DNA from 2 places in the Variovorax sp. GW821-FHT10D07 genome. Region 2 is predicted to be linked to the other one. Evidence: riboswitches for the same ligand, from Rfam matches in the RefSeq annotation. Region 2 holds a riboswitch; the other holds the start of a gene.

Region 1 (4,408 bases), on a different contig from region 2:
CGCCATCCTGGCCGCCGTCGGCGTGCCGGGTTTTCGCGCGCTGCTGCTCCACCAGCGGCTGGCGGCCGTGTCGCAGGCCTTCGTGGCCGCGCTCGGGATGGCGCGGATCGAGGCGATCCGGCGGGGCGAGCCGGTCAGCGTGCTGGCCGACGGCGGCGCCGGCTGGGATGCGGGCTGGGTGGTGGTGGCCGATGCCGGCGGCGACCACGCGCCGCGCGTGCTGCGGCGCTTCGACGGGCTGCCGCCGGGCATCGCGGTCGACCGGGAACTGGGCGACGGGTTGGCGCAAGGGGTGCACTACGACGGCAATGGCTTCTCGCGGCGCGTGCGCAATGCGGGCTTCGGCGCGGGCTGCCTCGCGTTCAAGGCCGAGACGGGGCGGCGCGCGGCCATCGTTCTCTCGGCGTCGGGGCGGCCTCGAAGTTGCGACCCCGATCGGAAGGGGGAGTGCGGAACTGGAGTGTGCGGGCAGGGCGGTGGATAGCAGCCGTCCCGCGGCCCGGCGTCGACAGGCCGTGGCTCAGATGTCGCGCAGCAGCTGCCGGAACTCGTCCACGTCCTCGAAGCTGCGATAGACCGAGGCGAAGCGCACGTAGGCCACCTTGTCGAGCTTCTTGAGTTCGCGCATCACGAGTTCGCCGACCTTGGTCGACTCGATTTCGCGCAGGCCGCTGGCGAGCAGCTTCTGTTCGATGCGCAGCAGCGCGTTGTCGATCTGCTCGATGCTCACCGGCCGCTTGCGCAGCGCCAGCATCATCGAGGCGCGGACCTTGGTCGAGTCGAAGTCGGCGCGGCTGCCGTCCTTCTTCACGACGACCGGGAAATTGACGTCGGGGCGCTCGTAGGTGGTGAAGCGCTTGTCGCAGGCACCGCACTGGCGGCGCCTGCGAACGAAGTCGGCGTCTTCCGAAACGCGGGTCTCGACGACCTGCGTTTCGAGATGACCGCAAAAAGGGCATTTCATGCGGTCAGGGCTTCTTCTTCGAGGTCAGCGGTAGACCGGGAAGCGGCTGGTCAGCGCGTGGACCTTGGCGCGCACGGCGTCGATGTTCGCGGCATCGCGCGGGTTCTCGAGCACGTCGGCGATCAGGTTCGCGGTGATGCGGGCCTCTTCGTCTTTGAAGCCGCGCGTGGTCATGGCCGGCGTGCCGACACGCACGCCGCTGGTCACCATCGGCTTCTCGGGGTCGTTGGGGATCGCGTTCTTGTTGATGGTCATGTGGGCGCTGCCCAGCACGGCCTCAGCTTCCTTGCCGGTGATGCCCTTGGCGCGCAGGTCGACCAGCATCACGTGGCTTTCGGTGCGTCCGCTCACGATGCGCAGGCCGCGCTGCGTGAGCGTTTCGGCCACGATCTGGGCGTTCTTGACCACCTGTTGCTGGTAGGCCTTGAACTCGGGCGACAGCGCTTCCTTGAAGGCCACCGCCTTGGCGGCGATCACGTGCATCAGCGGGCCGCCTTGCAGGCCCGGGAAGATCGCGCTGTTGATCGCCTTCTCGTGCTGCGACTTCATCAGGATGATGCCGCCGCGCGGGCCGCGCAGGCTCTTGTGGGTGGTCGAGGTCACGATGTCGGCGTGCGGCACCGGGTTCGGGTAGACGCCCGCGGCCACCAGGCCGGCGTAGTGGGCGATGTCGACCATGAAGATCGCGCCGACGTCCTTGGCCACCTTGGCGAAGCGCTCGAAATCGATGCGCAGCGAGTAGGCCGAGGCGCCCGCGATGATCAGCTTGGGCTGGTGCTCGTGCGCCTTGCGTTCCATCGCGTCGTAGTCGATGGCTTCGTTGGCGTCCAGGCCGTAGCTCACCACGTTGAACCACTTGCCGCTCATGTTGAGCGGCATGCCGTGGGTCAGGTGGCCGCCTTCGGCCAGGCTCATGCCCATGATGGTGTCGCCGGGCTTCAGGAAGGCCAGCAGCACGGCCTCGTTGGCCGAGGCGCCGCAATGGGGCTGCACGTTGGCCGCCTCGGCGCCGAAGATCTGCTTCACGCGGTCGATGGCCAGCTGCTCGGCCACGTCGACGTGCTCGCAGCCGCCGTAGTAGCGCTTGCCCGGGTAGCCCTCGGCGTACTTGTTGGTGAGCTGCGAGCCTTGCGCGGCCATGACGGCCGGCGAGGCGTAGTTCTCGCTCGCGATCAGCTCGATGTGGTGTTCCTGGCGCGCGTTTTCGGCCTGGATGGCAGCCCAGATTTCGGGATCGGTCTGTTCGACCAGGATGTTGCGTTGGTACATGGCAGTCCTTTGAAGACGAGGTCCTTGTTCTTCAACCAAACAAGGGCTGCCCAGGCGAACGGCTGATCGCCTGCGCGTCTGGAGCGACGTCGCAGGCGGTACGCTTCCCAGTGGTAGTCCACGTCAGCGCGGGTGCCTTGTCGGCACCGCGCCTATCGCCAGTCGCGTACCCGGTCGAGTGTAGCGGATCGGACCGGCCCGGCGGCGGGCGAAAGGAGATTCAGGACACGGCCGACAGCAGCGCCACCTTGGGCGGCGTGGGGCCGTTGGCCGGCTCGGTCGCCTCGTCGGGCTTGGCCGGGGCCACCACCGGCAGGAGCAGCGGCTGCGGGCGCAGCACCGGCGGCGTCGGCGCGAACGGCGAGGGCGCGCGGCCGCTGGCCACCTGCAGCAGGCGCTCGCGCTCGGCCATCACCTTGCCGGCATAGCCACCGTCGTCCTCGAGGTTGGCCGCGCCCACGTAGTAGCGCAGGCCGCCTTCGAGCGAACCGGCGCGGGCGATGCATTCCTGCAGCACCTTCACGCCGACCCGCATGTTGGTCACGGGGTCGAAGGCGGTCAGCGTGCCGCCGGCCGGCTCGTACTTGTCGCCATGCACGCGGGTCATGACCTGCATCAGCCCCTGCGCGCCGACCTGGCTCTGCGCGAACGGGTTGAAGCTGGACTCGACCGCCATGATCGCGAGGATCAGCGTCGGATCGAGCTTGGTGTGCTTGCCGATGTTGTAGGCCTCGGCCACGAGCACGCTCAGCGGCTCGGCCGCGACGCGGTACTTCTTGCTGAGCCAGTAGGCCACGGCGGCCTGCTGCTTGGGCAGGTCGCCGGGGCTCGCGGCCGTCGTGCGCTCGATCGCGGTCGGCTCGAGGTCGGTGGCTTCGGGCGCGGGTTTGCGCGACTGCAGCCAGCCCATGAGCTGTTCTTCGCCTTGATGGCGCAGGTCGGGCCGCGCCACGAGGGCGAGGACCGCGAACACGATGGCCAGGCCCAGCAGGGCGAAACCGTTGTGCGTGATTTCAAAAAAGCCGTCTGCCACATCGGACACGAAGGTCCTCAGCCCGCGGGCCGTGGCATCAAACGCCTTGTTCATCGCTCTTCCTTTCTGTGCGGCACCTGTCGCAGCGCCGGGAAGGGCGATGGGATGGAGGCAGCGGCGCTTGGATTGGTACCAATCAGATTCCGCGCTCAGGGGGATAAGGTGCGCGGCCGTCTGATCAAGCCGGGGGGAGTCGGCAGCGGATACAGGGTGGTTCCGTCGCGTCGGGCGATCGGAGCAGGCGGGATTCTATCGTTGCTAAATACCCGGTCAAGCATAAGGAATTCAGTCTTAATTCTTAAAAGTGTCGAACAAATGTTTCAAATCCGTGTCCGGGACCGCATCCTTCTTAAGGGAAATCCCTTGAAAAATCGGGTTTGAAAAGCCGGGAAGGGGCGCCTAAGCTGAACAGGCCTGAGGTTTTCAGGTGCTTTCCGAAGCCAGGCAGTCACGGTGCAAGCCGAGGGCTCGAACGGCGGAGGATCCACGGCGGCAATCTCTTGCTGCCAGCACGACAGGAACCATCGACTTCCGGTCGAGCGAAACGATGGCAATGGGTCGTATGCCCGCCATCAAGCCCGGTGACATGACATTCGTCGCGTCACCGGGCTTTCTTGTTTCTGGCTTGCCGCCTGTTTGGGGCACACTCGCGCGAATGAATGCTGCCGCCTCGATACAAAGCTTAAGAAAGAACAAATGGGTGCGACGCGGGATCGTTGCACTGCTCGTGCTTCTGGGCCTTTGGGTCCTGGCCTGGCTGGCGGTGCCGCCGATCGCCAAGAGCCAGCTGCAGAAGATCGCGAGCGAGAAGCTGGGTCGTCAGGTCACGGTGGAGCGCATCGGCTTCAAGCCCTGGACCCTCGAGCTCACGCTCAACAACCTGCGCATCGCCACCGCCGACGGCAAGAACACCCAGGTCGCCGTGCGGCGCATCTATGCCGATGCCGAGCTGCAGTCGTTGTTCCGGCTCGCGCCCGTGATCGATGCGGTGACGGTGGAAGCGCCGGCCATCCTGCTGACCCACCAAGCCGACGGCAAGTACGACATCGACGACATCCTGGCCAAGCTGGCCTCCGGCCCGCCGCCCGATCCCAAGGCCGAGCCCGCGCGCTTCGCCATCTACAACATCGCGATCACCGAGG
Region 2 (4,408 bases):
ACCGGCCTGGGCATCGCGCCCGAGCACCTGCCGCATGTGTTCGACGAGTTCTACCAGGTCGACAACCCGCAGCGCGACGTCGCGCGCGGCCTGGGCATCGGGCTGGCGATCGTCAAGCGGCTGGTGGACCTGCTCGGCGGCGAGATCGGCGTGCGCTCGCGGCTCGGCCACGGCAGCGTGTTCTGGGTCGACCTGCCGCGCCGCCCGCCCGTGCCCACCGCCTTGCCCATCGTGCCCGCGGCCATGCCCGATACCGCGCAGGCCGACACCACCGAACTGCCGCTGGTGCCGCCACGCGTGCTGCTGCTCGACGACGAGCAGCCGGTGGGCGAGGCGGTGCGCATGTGGCTCGCGCCCTACTGCGAGCGCATCGAAATCACCTGCCGGCTCGCCGATGCCAGCGCGCAGGTGCGCGCCACACCCGACGGCTTCGACGCCTTCCTCATCGACTTCCGGCTCGCCGATCCGCAGGACGGCATCGAGGCGACCGCGGAACTGCGCCGGCTCGCCGGCCGCCGCGTGCCCACGATCCTGGTCACGGGCGATACCGATCCCGAGCGGGTGCGCGCGGCCTATGCCAGCGGGCTGGTCGTGATGTTCAAGCCTGTGCAGCCGGAGGTGCTGCTGCGAACGCTGCACCAGATCATTCGGGGCGCGCAAGACGAGCGCGCCGAGCGACACGGCTAGGAAGCACGCTCCGCCGCCTCCAGCGTCTGCGAGATCAGCGTCGAGATCGTCATCGGCCCCACGCCGCCCGGCACCGGCGTGAGCGCCGCGCAGCGCGCGAACAGTCCCTCGGTCTCGATGTCGCCGACGCCACCCTCGTGGTAGCCGGCATCGATGACGATGGCGCCGTCGCGGATCCAGTCGCCGCGGATGAAGCGCGGCCGGCCGACGGCGCCGACGATCACCTCGGCGCGCCGCACCTCGTCGGCGAGGTTCGCGGTCTTCGAGTGGCACACGGTCACCGTCGCATCGGCGTTCAGCAGCATCATCGCCAGCGGCTTGCCGAGGATCGGGCTGCGGCCGACCACCACCGCGCGCTTGCCGGCGACGTCGATGCCGTAGTGCGCGAGCAGCCGCATGATGCCCGCGGGCGTCGCCGAGCCGAAGGCCGGCTGGCCTAATGCCATCCGGCCGAAGCCGTGGCTGGTGACGCCGTCCACGTCCTTGCGGATCGCGATGCGGTCGAAGCACTGCCGCTCGTCCACCTGCGCGGGCACCGGATGCTGCAGCAGGATGCCGTGCACCTGTTCGTCGGCGTTCAGCGCATCGATCTCGCGCAGCACGTCCGCCGTGGTCGCGCGCGCATCGAGTGTCACGACGCGCGAGTCCATGCCGACGCGGCGGCAGGCATTGCCTTTCATCCGCACGTAGGTCGCGGACGAGGGATCGTCGCCGACCAGGAGGGTCGCGAGGATGGGGGTGCGTTCGCCGTTCCTCGCCTTCAATGCGAAGACCCGCTGCGCAGTGCCTCCTCGTTCGCGGCGGCGACCGATTTGCCGTCGAGCAGGATGCAGGGCGCGGGGGCGGTCATCGCGCACCTCCGGAGCGGAGGGGCGAAAGCCGTGGACGGGAAAGGATGCGCCGGTGCGGCGCGGGCATGCGGACACTCATCGTCGGAACTCCTGAAAAGACGACAGACATGCCCAGGCGATCGGCGTGACGATGGCCGCGTTCCCTGATGGTGCTCCATCCGTTCGCCAGTTGCGCGGCAACGCGATTATCGGACAACGGCCGTGCGGCCCCGCTCGAGGAAGGCCGCCTAGGCCTTCGGCCCCTCGTCGCGCAACCGCCGCCACAGCGTCGAGCGGCTGATGCCGAGAATGGCGCAGGCCTGGTCCTGGTCGCCCTGGACCGACTGCAGCACCTCGCGCACCCGTTGCCGCTCCGCGGCCGTGCGCGCGCCCTTGAGCAGCCGATTGCGCGCGGGCGCCGGGCGCGCCTGCGTGCATTCGGCGAACACCTCGAGCAGCCGGGCGCGGTCCAGCCGGCCTTCGGGCGCCAGATAGCCGTGGCAGGCCAGCAGGCGCTCGACGAGATTCTCCAGTTCGCGCACATTGCCGGGCCAGCCGTAGCCCGCGGCCAGTTCCAGCAGGGCGGCGAGCCAGGCCGACGCCTGGTCCGCGGGCACCCCCGCCGCGGGCGCGCGGCGCGCCATCAGGCCGGCGGCCAGGGGCGCGATATCGGCGCCGCGCTCGCGCAGCGGTGGCGTCTCGATGCGCAGCACCGCGAGCCGGTAGTACAGATCGCGCCGAAACAGGCCACGCTCCACCTGGGCCGCCAGGTCGGCATGGGTGGCCGCGATCACGCGCAGGTCGACCGGCACCGCCGCGGTGGCGCCCACGCGCAGCACCTCCCGCTCCTGCAGCACGCGCAGCAACCGGGTCTGCAGCGCCAGGGGCATGTCCCCGATCTCGTCGAGGAACAGGGTGCCCGTGTGGGCGGCTTCGATCAGGCCGGTCTTGCCGCCGCGCCGCGCGCCGGTGAAGGCGCCTTCCTCGTGGCCGAACAGCTCGCTTTCGAGCAGGCTCTCTCCCAGCGCCGCGCAGTTCACGGCCAGGAAGGGCTGGGTGGCGCGCCGGCTCGCGCTGTGGATGCCCTGGGCCACCAGTTCCTTGCCGGTGCCGCTCTCGCCGACGATGAGCACGGTGGCGTCGCTGGCCGCGCACTGCCGCGCCAGCTCGCGCACGCGCCGTGCCGCGGCGCTGTCGCCCGCGAAGGCCTCGATCCGGTAGCGCGTGGGTGCGCCGCGTTGCCGCTGGTTGGCGCGCAGGTGGCGGTCGGCGCGCTGGATCACGGCCGGGTCGCGGCACACCAGCAGCGCGCCGGTGACCTCGCCGCTCTCGACGATGGGCGCGCGCCGCACGACCAGCGTGCGCATGCCGATCTGCAGCACCTCCTCGACCGGGGCTTCGCCCAGGCGCAAGGTGGCGCCGAGGTCCAGCACGGGCTCGACCTCGCTCAGCACGCGGCCGACCAGTTCCGCCACGGAAGCACCGAGCAGCTGCGCCATGGCCGGGTTCAGCGCCTCGATGCGCTGGCGCAGGTCGACCGCGACCACGCCGTCCTGCAACTGGCCGAGGATGGTGCCGAGCCGCTCGTGGCGCGCGCGCTCGGCATGGCCGTGGCGCGCCAGGTGGAGAGCGTCCTGCAGCGCCTGGCGCACCGCGTCCTCGGAGTACATCAGCACGCTGGCGATGCCGGCCTGCTCGGCCAGGTCGGCCACCAGCCCGGGCGACACCACGGCCTCGATGCCGGCGGCGCGCAGGGCCTCCACGCAGGCCGGCGCGTCCTCCGGGCCGCGGTAGCTGAACTGCGCGATGCCCATGCCGAACAGGGCATCGAGCTGCGCCAGGTGCTCCGACGGACCGTCGAACGACACCAGGCCCACGCGCGGCGAGAGGGCGCGCGCCGCGGCCAATGCGCGCATCAGGTCGAAGCCGCGCACCTCCACGATGGCCACCGGAATGTCCAGGTGCCGGCGCAGCCATTCGCCGCTGGCGCCCGCGGCCACCACCGCGTCGACGGGGCGCCGGGCATGCAGCGCGCGCACGGCCGCCACGGCATCGTCGAAGGCCTGCCCGACCAGCTCGACCTGCGCCTGCCCGGCCACCTCCGGTATCAGCCGCGCCAGCACGCGGCCCAGGCGGTGGCGGGCCACGGCCACGATGTGCAGCGGCCGCTGTGTGGTGGGGGAGTGAGGGCTCGGGGCGGCGGGCAATGTATTCATTTCAATGGATTTCATTGTCTCATTCATGAAATCCGATTGAAATCCAGACCCGGACGAGCGCCCGCCGAGGCAGCGCGAATTCCTTTCGAATCAATGACTTGGCAACGAGGGGTGCGCCCCTCGGGCCGATGGCACAGCGCTTGCGCAAACCCCGGTTCCAAGCTGAAAAACCAGGAGACCTCCGTGCACTTCCATCGCCTTTCCACCATCGCCTGCACGACCGCCGCCGCGCTGGCCTGTGCCTTGCCGCTGGCCGCGCAGGCCCAGGCCTGGCCCGCCAAGTCCATCCGCTTCGTCGTGCCGTTCGCGGCGGGCGGCGCCAACGACCTGCTGGCGCGTTCGGCGGCCGAAGGGGCGGCCAAGGTGCTGGGCCAGCCGGTCATCATCGACAACCGTCCCGGCGCGGGCGGCTCGCTCGGCGCCGACCTGGTGGCGCGCAGCGCGCCCGACGGCTACACCTTCCTGATCAGCGCCGCGGGCGTGATCTCCAACAGCATGATCAAGAAGTCCTTGCCGTTCAAGGACGAGGACCTGGTGCCCGTGGTCATGATCGGCCTGGCGCCCTCGGTGATCGTGGTGCCCAAGTCGGCCCCGTACGACAACCTGCGCGACTTCGTCGAGGCCTCGAAGAAGGGCGCGGGCTTCAACTTCGCGACCGCGGGCACCGGCAGCACG

What was found. A riboswitch is a leader RNA that binds a small molecule or an ion and turns the genes downstream of it on or off. The one in region 2 is predicted to bind ZMP and ZTP.
Region 1: another riboswitch for ZMP and ZTP. It lies ahead of glyA (serine hydroxymethyltransferase); the one in region 2 lies ahead of AC07PU_RS03895 (tetrahydrofolate dehydrogenase/cyclohydrolase catalytic domain-containing protein).

What each region holds. Positions count from the first base shown of each region.
Region 1 covers NZ_JBWKMZ010000003.1:439,790-444,197, forward strand. Annotated here, with positions in the region: gene AC07PU_RS12420 (GspH/FimT family pseudopilin) at 1-484, shown strand, start outside; gene nrdR (transcriptional regulator NrdR) at 521-964, opposite strand; gene glyA (serine hydroxymethyltransferase) at 989-2,233, opposite strand; ZMP/ZTP riboswitch at 2,275-2,409, opposite strand; gene AC07PU_RS12435 (lytic transglycosylase domain-containing protein) at 2,454-3,320, opposite strand; gene AC07PU_RS12440 (DUF748 domain-containing protein) at 3,922-4,408, shown strand, end outside.
Region 2 covers NZ_JBWKMZ010000001.1:834,219-838,626, reverse strand. Annotated here, with positions in the region: gene AC07PU_RS03900 (ATP-binding response regulator) at 1-687, shown strand, start outside; gene AC07PU_RS03895 (tetrahydrofolate dehydrogenase/cyclohydrolase catalytic domain-containing protein) at 684-1,451, opposite strand; ZMP/ZTP riboswitch at 1,641-1,721, opposite strand; gene prpR (propionate catabolism operon regulatory protein PrpR) at 1,766-3,760, opposite strand; gene AC07PU_RS03885 (tripartite tricarboxylate transporter substrate binding protein) at 3,941-4,408, shown strand, end outside.